Regions from separate parts of the Mesorhizobium sp. M1338 genome, predicted to be linked through region 3. Evidence: riboswitches for the same ligand, from Rfam matches in the RefSeq annotation. Region 3 holds a riboswitch; each other region holds the start of a gene.
The links. Region 3 has a riboswitch for thiamine pyrophosphate ahead of thiC (phosphomethylpyrimidine synthase ThiC). Riboswitches for the same ligand answer to the same signal wherever they lie in the genome.

Region 1: another riboswitch for thiamine pyrophosphate. It lies ahead of NKH19_RS30205 (YkoF family thiamine/hydroxymethylpyrimidine-binding protein); the one in region 3 lies ahead of thiC (phosphomethylpyrimidine synthase ThiC).
Region 2: another riboswitch for thiamine pyrophosphate. It lies ahead of thiB (thiamine ABC transporter substrate binding subunit); the one in region 3 lies ahead of thiC (phosphomethylpyrimidine synthase ThiC).

What each region holds. Positions count from the first base shown of each region.
Region 1 is NZ_JAMYLL010000065.1:3,405-6,646, reverse strand. It holds gene NKH19_RS30215 (hypothetical protein) at 10-765, shown strand; gene NKH19_RS30210 (hypothetical protein) at 762-1,004, opposite strand; partial or broken gene NKH19_RS30205 (YkoF family thiamine/hydroxymethylpyrimidine-binding protein) at 1,052-1,453, opposite strand; TPP riboswitch at 1,444-1,556, opposite strand; gene NKH19_RS30200 (hypothetical protein) at 1,775-2,110, shown strand; gene NKH19_RS30195 (LysR family transcriptional regulator) at 2,239-3,159, opposite strand.
Region 2 is NZ_JAMYLL010000003.1:140,294-143,535, reverse strand. It holds gene NKH19_RS04535 (ABC-F family ATP-binding cassette domain-containing protein) at 1-693, opposite strand, end outside; gene NKH19_RS04530 (thiamine diphosphokinase) at 695-1,339, opposite strand; TPP riboswitch at 1,427-1,541, shown strand; gene thiB (thiamine ABC transporter substrate binding subunit) at 1,584-2,582, shown strand; gene thiP (thiamine/thiamine pyrophosphate ABC transporter permease) at 2,823-3,242, shown strand, end outside.
Region 3 is NZ_JAMYLL010000041.1:48,718-51,959, forward strand. It holds gene NKH19_RS26050 (hypothetical protein) at 239-883, opposite strand; gene NKH19_RS26055 (hypothetical protein) at 1,072-1,287, shown strand; TPP riboswitch at 1,416-1,532, shown strand; partial or broken gene thiC (phosphomethylpyrimidine synthase ThiC) at 1,636-3,242, shown strand, end outside.

The DNA of each region.
Region 1 (3,242 bases), on a different contig from region 3:
GCTTTGAGCGTGGCGGCGGTCGCCGCTTTGTCCTTCGTTGCAGTGAAGGTGTTGCCCTGGGTGGTCGGCTTTGCCGGCGGTAAATATCTCTACCAGACGGTGGCGGGTTCGCCCGATCCACAAACGCTGACCACAGCTCAGGTAAGGGAACAGATTGAGAGCCAGGGAAGCCAAATCTTCAAGGCAATCAAGCAGGAGTTTCCAGACGACTACGACGCCGTCGTGGAAAAGATCACGGCCGTGGCCAGACTTGGAAATGTCGATCAGATGCGAAATACGAGCAGGATGGCTGTCGCCGATCTCAGGCGAAGATACGCACCCCTGCTGTCCTCGGCTCCGGATGGCAAAGCCGCCGAAGCGCTGCGTGCACAATCGGATATGCTCAACCATGTCATGGCGCGGGAAACCGCCGCCGTCTGCAACAACTACCTACGTGAAGGGCCGGGCGCACTCAGCGCGCCGGACCAGGATTTCCTGATCGACATGGACAAGGTCGGCGCCACCCTGTTTCATGCCTTCGGTGCAGCGAAGGATGGCGGTCTGCCGGCCGCCGCTGCTAGCGACGGAGACTGGTCGCTGCTGGCCGACGCTTTCATCAATGCTGGCGGCACTCCCGCCGAGATGACTGCCATTGCCAATGTCAGCCGGGACTTCGAAGGTCTCTGCCCGGCCGTGGCAAAACTCTACGCAGCCGCCCTGTCGCTGCAGGGTGAATCCGGACGACACATCAAAACCACTCTGCTCTATGAGATCGTCCGGAATTAGTCGGATCTGCTGATCTGTGTGTCTGACGTAGAGCTGCCGCACTTCGTGAGCTTCTTTGATTGGCCAGCCATTTCCTCGAAGTTCGACGCGAAGAGATAGCCGCCGATCGCGTCCATCTTGGCCGGTTCCATCGTCCCGATGGCGCCGCTTTGGCTGCGCAGATAATGGCCGTCGACCAGCATCTTCAGTGAAGCCTCGATCAGTGCCGGATTAAGCGTATCCTTGTTGGCGGCGACCAATAGGGCTGCCCGCCTCCTCGGGATGATCAACAGCGAACTGATAGCCGCGCCGCGTCGCCTCCGCGCAATTTCGCGCAGAAATGCTGGAGCGCTCATAGACGCCCGACTGCTTGAGAAAATCGATGCAGCCGTAGATCTCGTCCATATGGTCGTCGGTGCCCATCACGTAGAGCGAGAACTGCGCTGCCGCCGGCGCCGCGCACCGCCGCGATGCCGCATCCCTGCGCGGGCCGAGTGGCCCGACAGGTCCGCCAAGCGCATCGGAGCGGCAGATCGGATCATCCGGCTCGCCCGGACAGCCGCGCGAAATGGCAGCCGACAGCACGCGAGTTTGCCGCTGCGCGCCGCCACCACGAAGAGGTCGCGCACAGCGCGCCCAGCGCGCCAAGGATGACGCCGACGAAATCGTCGACCATGGGATATAGGGAAATCTGTGCGCCTGAAAACATCGCCCGCCTCGCTCCGCTGGTATTACCCAGATCAGCTTTTAGGGTCTGCGGGCTTGCCGCCCCGTCTCAGCCCCGACCGTACGGAGCACCCCCGTGGATGCGCGGGTTAATGCACCAATCAAACTGAAGTGAAAGCCATTTTTTCAGCGCGTTGCGCCAAAAAAGCATTGCGCCAGGCCTGGTTCTTGGGTCGAAGCTGCCGATGCTGCTGGAGCGGAATTTTGTCGGGAACCTTCGCTGCCGCGACCTGTTGTCCCCACAGTCGCAATGCGATCACCTTCGTAGAAACAAGCGACGAGTTCACAGAAATGGAGACAAACCATGTTCATGAAAATCATCGCAGCTTCGGCTCTTACCGTCGGTCTGGCCATGTCAGCCATGGCGCAAAGCGCCGGTAGCAACAACGCAAATGGCGATGGCAGCGGCAGCGGGAAGTCGGTGACTGTGGAGCCGAACACCCCGGCTTCGCCGAATACGGTCAGCCCTGGTACTGTCGACCCCGGCATAACCAACAGCACGACCGGCATGCCCGGCGAAATGAATTCGAACGCAGATCGAAATTGCCCGGCCGGCCCGCAGGGCGCGCAGCCTGACGCTACCCACACGTCGCCGGGCACCTCTGCGCCGACGGTCAATGACAACCATTGCGGTAAGTAGGCCATTGCTGGCCACCGAAGAAGCCGCGAGCGCATGCTCCGCGGCTTCTTTGGGCGTCAGCGGAACCGGGCACTCCTAAACAAGGCCAAGCTGGCATTATCGACCTGTTCAAGCGGCGCGGCGCGCCGTCAGCCACCCGGCAGCGTTTGGCGTCCGGCATGTGCATGCCGCAGAAAATCGACGAAGGCGCGCACGGCCGGCGGCGTATGGCGCTGCTTCTGATAGCAGAGGAACCAGCCGGAAAAGGTCGCACACCACTCATCCATCAGCGACACCAGTTTGCCGGCATCGATCAGCGGACGTACCAGCTCTTCCGCCCAGAATGCGATGCCGACGCCCTGCACCGCGGCGGCAATCGCCATGTCGCGGCTAGAGACGATCAGCGGACCGTTGACCGCGACCGAAAACCATTGGCCATCCCTGGCGAATTCCCATCTGTAGGGGCCGGCACTGCCCGGCCGGCACCAGTTGATGCAGCGGTGTTGGTGCAAATCCGCGGGTGCCGACGGCGATCCGTGACGGGCGACGTACTCCGGCGAGGCCACGGCGAGTTGGCGCTGGGTGCCGCCGAGCGCTACGGCGACCATGTCGGCTTCAAGAAATTCACCAAGTCTGGCGCTGACATCATAGCCGGCCTCGACACTATCAATGGCGGCATCGTCGATCGTCACATCGAGCACGATGTCGGGCCAAGCCTGGTGAAAACGGCCGAGCACCGGCTCGAGATAGGTGGTGGCGGCAACACTGGGCATATGGACGCGCAAGATGCCGGCTGGCATGCCACGCAAGGCTATGGCATCGCCGACCGCCGCCTCCATCTCGGCCATGGCCGGCGCGAAGCGCGCGTGTAGGCGCGCGCCGGCTTCGGTCAGCGAGAGGCTACGGGTTGTGCGGTTGAGCAGGCGCAAGCCAAGCCGCGCTTCGAGCTGGCGGATCGTCTGGCTGAGCGTCGATGCGGAAATCCGGAGATCTTCCGCGGCGCGAGCAAAACTGCCATGCGCGACGACAGTGGCAAAGGCCTTCAGCTCCGCATAGTCGCTACCCCGCATTATTTCGGATTCTCCAATGAGTATGATCGAATTCTATCGCATTTTCCGCAGGGCGTCTGTTGCCTAGTTTGAGGACATATCTC
Region 2 (3,242 bases), on a different contig from region 3:
GTGCTCCTCGCGCACGATCTGGCGGCCAAGCTTGTGCTGCTCGCGTTCTTCCTCTTCCAGCACCAGGTCGCGCCATTCCTCGAAATGGCCAAAACCCTTGTCCAGCCTGCGCGTCTGGCCGCGATCGAGCCAGACGGTGGCGCGCGATACACGCTCGAGAAAGCGGCGGTCGTGCGAGATGACGATCAGTGCCGATGAGGTGCGGACGAGCTCCTCTTCCAGCCATTCGATCACCGAGAGGTCGAGATGATTGGTCGGCTCGTCGAGCAGCAGGATGTCGGGTTCGGGCGCCATGACGCGGGCAAGGGCCGCGCGCCTTGCCTCGCCGCCGGACAGGTCGTTCGGCCGCTCCTCACCCGAGAGGCCGAGATGCTCCATCAGATAGCTGGCGCGGTACGGGTCGTCGGCGGGTCCGAGTCCGGCCTCGACATAGGCGCGGACACTGGCAAAACCCTCCATGTCGGGCATCTGCGGCAAATAGCGGACGGTCGCCGAAGGCTGGCGGAACACCTCGCCGTCCTGCGGCTCGATCAGGCCGGCGGCGATCTTCAGCAGCGTCGACTTGCCCGACCCGTTGCGGCCGACCAGCGCGATCTTGTCGCCGGCAGAAGCGGTCAAGGCGGCGCCATCGAGTAGCGGCGTGCCACCGAAGGTCAGTTTTATCCCGTCGAGGTTGAGAAGGGGCGGGGCCATGTCAGCTTTCAGGTAAGGGAAAAGGATGAGCGAGCAGCATCGCGCGGCCGTGGCCGAGCGCGATTTCGAGGCGGCCCTTGACCTCATTGGAAATGGTCAGCGACGAACCGAACGCCACCTTGACGTGATTCAGTGGCCATTTGGCGCCATTGACGGTCAGGCCGGCGAGTTCGGAAAAGCCGAGCACCGAAAACAGCGTGCCGTCGGCATAGTCGAAACCGGCCCTGCCGTGGAGCAGGGGAACGCCCTCCTGGGCGCCGCTGGTCAGCAGCACCTCCGTTCCGGCCTCGGCAAGGCGCAGGGCAAGCGCAAGATGCAGGAAAGCGTGGTCGGCGCGCTTGCCGCCGAAGGCGCCGGCGAGCACCAGGCTGGTCGCGCCGAGCTCCAGTGCGGCTGCGATGGCCAGTTCGCCATCGGTTTGGTCCTTTTCCGCCGAGAAGGTCCGGCGGGGGACAGTGGCGAGATTTTCCGGCAGGTTGGCCGGCACGGAATCGAAATCCCCCACCCACAGTTCCGGGACTAGGCCGAGCAGCCGCGCATGGCCGATGCCGGCGTCGGCGGCAATCACGCGGGAGCCTTCGACCTGGCGGTCGAGCCGTGGCGTGCGGATGAGGTCGCCGCCAAGCAGGATGGTGAATGTGCTCATATCGTGTGGCCCTTACCAGCCTGGCACCGGAAACGGAAGGCGGCAAACTCCCACTTGCGTGAGGGATCGGCCGGGCCTATGTGTCGAAACGCTCTAACGGGGTGCCGAACGCGATCTTCGCGGACCGGCTGAGAGGCAGTCTCGCCAACCCGCTGAACCTGATCCGGTTTGTACCGGCGGAGGGATTAGACGTTTCGGACAGTCCGACGCCTCAATTCCTTCAATTCGAACGAAGGAGGCGCCGATGCGCACGCTTTTATACGCTCTTGTCTCAGCCATGACCGTGGTCTTGTCCGGGCCGGCCTTGGCCAAAGACAAACTCACCGTCTACACATATGAGAGTTTCACCGCCGACTGGGGTCCGGGTCCCGTGGTGAAGAAGGAATTCGAGGCCGAATGCGGCTGCGATGTGGAGTTCGTCTCGGTTGCCGATGGCGTCGCGCTGCTCAACCGCGTCAAGCTGGAAGGCGCATCGACGAAGGCCGATATCGTGCTTGGCCTCGACACAAACCTTACCGCCGATGCCAAGGCCACCGGCCTGTTCGCGCCGCATGGCGCGGTGGCGGATGCCACTGTGCCGGGCGGCTGGAGCGACGACACTTTTGTCCCCTTTGACTACGGCTACTTCGCTGTCGTCTACGACACGGAGAAGCTGAAGAGCCCGCCGAAGAGCCTGAAAGAACTGGTAGAAGGCAGCGCCGACGACAAGATCGTCATCCAGGATCCGCGCACCTCGACGCCGGGCCTCGGCCTGCTGTTGTGGGTCAAGTCTGTCTATGGCGACAAGGCGCCGGAGGCCTGGGCCAAGCTGAAGGCGAAAGTGCTGACCGTGACGCCGGGCTGGAGCGAGGCCTACGGCCTGTTCACCAAGGGCGAGGCGCCGATGGTGCTGTCCTACACGACGTCGCCGGCCTACCACATGGTGGCGGAAAACACCGAGCGCTACCAGGCGGCCTCCTTCGAGGAGGGCGAGTACCTGCAGATCGAGGTGGCGGGCATCACCACGACAGGGGCCAAGAACCCGCTGGCCGAAAAGTTCATGGCCTTCATGACCGGACCGAAGTTCCAGGATGCCATCCCCGAGACCAACTGGATGTTCCCGGCAGGGAAGACCGACAAGCCGCTCAACCCGGCCTTCGACAAGCTGGTCAAGCCGACCAAGACCTTGCTGTTCAGCCCCGAAGAGGTCGCCGCCAACCGCAAGGCCTGGGTGGATGAGTGGCTGGCGGTGATGAGCAAGTAATTTGGTCCTATGATCGAAAGATGAGTGTCCTACGGCGCCCCCCTCTGTCCTGCCGGACATCTCCCCCACACGGGGGGAGATTGGCTGTCGTCGGCGATTTCGCCAATCGCCAACGTTGCTGGAATGAGCGAGGCGCGGAAACTGCCAATCTCCCCCCTTGTGGGGGAGATGTCCGGCAGGACAGAGGGGGGCGCGAAGGAACGCGGCCTTCGCTAAGAACCTCAAGTCAGGTGGTCCAGCGTGCAACGCGCGTCTGACCCCCGCATCAGCGCCGGCATCCTCGCGCTCGCCGCAATCGCGCTGCTCATCGGCGGCGCGTTTGCCGGCCTGCTTTTCGAAGGCGGCCACGATCTTTCGGGCGCCTGGGCAGCCTTCGATCCCTATCTGCTGCGCGTCGTGCGCTTCACGCTCTGGCAAGCGGCATTGTCGACGCTCCTCTCCGTCGGGCCGGCGCTGTTTGTCGCGCGGGCGATGTCGCGGCATCCACGCTTCTTCGGCCGCGCCTTCATCCTGCAACTGTTCGCCATACCGTTGGCGCTGCCGGCCATCGTCGCGGCACTCGGCGTGCTGGCGCTTTATGGCCGCGCCGGCTATTTCGCCGGCGTGTTCACGGTGATCGGCGGTGGAAGCTGGTCGGGCATCTACGGCCTGTCGGGCATT
Region 3 (3,242 bases):
TCAGCCGCTCAAGTGTATGGCCCCTTCTGCGAGACAAATGCTCAGCGTGAGTTGGAGATGATCCAGACGAAGGTCATTGCGTTGACGCAGCTCGCGAAAGCGGTTTCGATTTCTTCCACGGGACCAGTCGCCAGGGTCAGCAAACGCGCCATGAGCCACAGAGAGTTGGAGCTTCCTCCCCGTGGGTCGAAGGCTGTGAAGCTGCTCCGTTCAAAATGTCGGAGCGTTAAGGCGTCAGCTAGAAACGATAACGAAGCCCAACAGTATTCGCGTTGGAACCCTCTCCCATATTTCCAAACGTACCACCGGCGCCGGATCTGTGGTGGAGTTGATAGACAAGCTCGACGTTGGGAGCTTGCCTTAACCTGAAAGAAAGCTCGGCGCCGATGAAACCAAGGAAAGACGCGTCGCCGTCGTAATAGACCTCGCGCTCGCGTTCGATTTCGGTGGTTCCCGTAACGGCACTCAAACCGGCCGTCAGTGCTGGCGCAATCGCCAGATCGCCGATGACAAGGCCCTGGTGACGAACCCTAACCCCGGCCCAAACTTCCCCTGACGTATCGTCATCCTCGCCAAACCTTACGGCGGCCCCGGTCACACCGCCAAGAACGAAACCAGCGCCAATATCGGCGAAGTCGCGGCCGTAAGCAGCTCCGATTATGTAGTTGTTCGTATAGTCGGCGCCGAAGACGTTGATCGTGTTCCCAAATGATCCGGCCGCAAAAACGCCGCCAAAAAAATAGACGTCGTTCTTCGCCGGTTGACCGACAGCGAAAGGATCTTCGGTAGCAAAATAGATGAAGGGAGAACTGTTGTCGGCGAGAGCGGAAGTGATGGGACCGGTCAGGATCAGTGCGGCCAAAGCTGCTTGCACCCCGCGCATTCACAAGCTCCGAATCAATCCCTCAGTTGTCATCTTTCATCCGGCATTTGACGGGAAGAAGCAAGTTCCCTGCTCCACGAATTGGATGGAGTTCTATCCCATTGCTTGACCAAACCTTCTTTCCGAACTGCAGGTCGCTCAGCAAATCGGATTCCCCTTTGCCGGCACTACCTACGGGATCTGGTCGAATGAAAAAGCTCGCATCTTCCGTAGCGTTCGGCCCGCTCCGACGGTCAAGAGAGCTGCGGATCCAGACGACGTTGCGCCGCCCGCTTGCCGACCCCAAGCACGGCGAGGTGATCCGCGAGGATCTGCGCGCTGGTCTCTCCGCTGTTCCGATCTGGATGCAGGAGTTCCTGCGCGAACTCCTCGGCCCAGGCGCTCGGCACGAGGGCAAACCATGAGCACCGACGCCTACCGCCAAATCTTCCCCGACACATTCATCAGCCTTCCCGCACGACTTGATTGGCGACCGATCAAAGCCGCGGGCCAAAAGCGCTTGACAAAATAGCGTCGGCCCGCTCAATTTCGACCCATTCACCAGGGGAGTCCCGGCAAGGGGCTGAGATACTGCTGGCTTTCGCGGCGCAGTGACCCGTTGAACCTGATCCAGTTCATACTGGCGTAGGGACGGTGCAAGCGCTCTGCGGGAGTTCACGCCCGAGGTCCTATTTCGGCAGGTCCACAGAAGCGTCTTTTCATCCTTCCGGCACAGAACTGGGTCTCCAATGCATGAGCAAAGGAGCCTCAAGATGAATGCCCTCACCCCCGCCGTGTCGACAGGGCCGCTGCCTGCCTCACGGAAAATCCACAAGTCTGGCGTCCTCCATCCGCACATCAAGGTGCCGATGCGCGAAATCTCCGTCCATCCGACGGCAGGCGAACCGCCCGTCACCGTCTATGATCCGTCCGGCCCTTATACGGACCCGACTGTCAAAACCAGCATCGAAAAAGGCCTCGCCCGGCTTCGCCATGAATGGATTACGGCACGCGGCGATGTCGAAGCCTATGACGGCCGTCATGTCCGGCCGGAGGACAACGGATTCGCGGCGGGCGAGCGCCTGACACCGGAATTTCCCGTTCGCAACCGGCCGCTCAGGGCCAAGGCCGGCAAGGCGGTGACCCAGCTTGCCTACGCGCGCGCCGGCATCATTACGCCTGAGATGGAGTTCGTCGCCATACGCGAGAACCTCGGCCGCGAGACCATGCGCAGCAAGCTGCCGCGCGACGGCGAAGCCTTCGGCGCGGCGCTTCCCGATTTCGTCACGCCGGAATTCGTGCGCGACGAGGTGGCGCGCGGACGCGCGATCATTCCCGCCAACATCAACCACCCGGAGAGCGAGCCGATGATCATCGGCCGCAATTTCCTGGTGAAGATCAACGCCAATATCGGTAACTCCGCTGTCACCTCCTCGATGGCCGAGGAGGTCGAAAAGATGGTCTGGGCGATTCGCTGGGGCGCCGATACGGTGATGGACCTGTCGACCGGCCGCAACATTCACAACATCCGGGACTGGATCGTGCGCAACGCACCGGTGCCGATCGGCACGGTGCCACTCTACCAGGCGCTCGAGAAGGTTGGCGGCATTGCCGAGGATCTGACCTGGGAGGTATACCGCGACACGCTGATCGAACAGGCCGAGCAAGGCGTCGACTATTTCACCATCCACGCCGGCGTGCGGCTGCATTATATCCCGCTGACCGTTGACCGGGTCACGGGTATCGTCTCGCGCGGCGGGTCGATTATGGCCAAATGGTGCCTTCACCACCATCGGGAAAGCTTCCTCTACGAGCATTTTGCGGAGATCTGCGACATCTGTCGCGCCTACGACGTGTCCTTCTCGCTCGGCGACGGCCTTCGTCCGGGCTCCATCGCCGATGCCAACGACGCGGCGCAATTCGCCGAGTTGGAAACGCTCGGCGAACTGACGCAGATAGCCTGGGCCAAGGATTGCCAGGTGATGATCGAGGGGCCCGGCCACGTGCCGATGCACAAGATCAAGGCGAACATGGACAAGCAGCTCGCTGTCTGCGGCGAAGCGCCCTTCTATACGCTTGGACCGCTGACAACCGACATCGCGCCGGGCTACGACCACATCACCTCAGGCATTGGGGCCGCCATGATCGGCTGGTTCGGCACCGCCATGCTCTGTTACGTCACGCCGAAGGAGCATCTCGGTCTTCCCGATCGCAACGACGTCAAGATCGGCGTGATCACCTACAAGATCGCGGCCCATGCCGCCGACCTGGCAAAAGGTCATCCGGCGGCGAAAGTCAGGGATGATGCCCTTTCCCGCGCGCGATTCGAGTTCCGCTGGGAGGACCAGTTCAATCTGTCGCTCGATCCCGAAACCGCGCG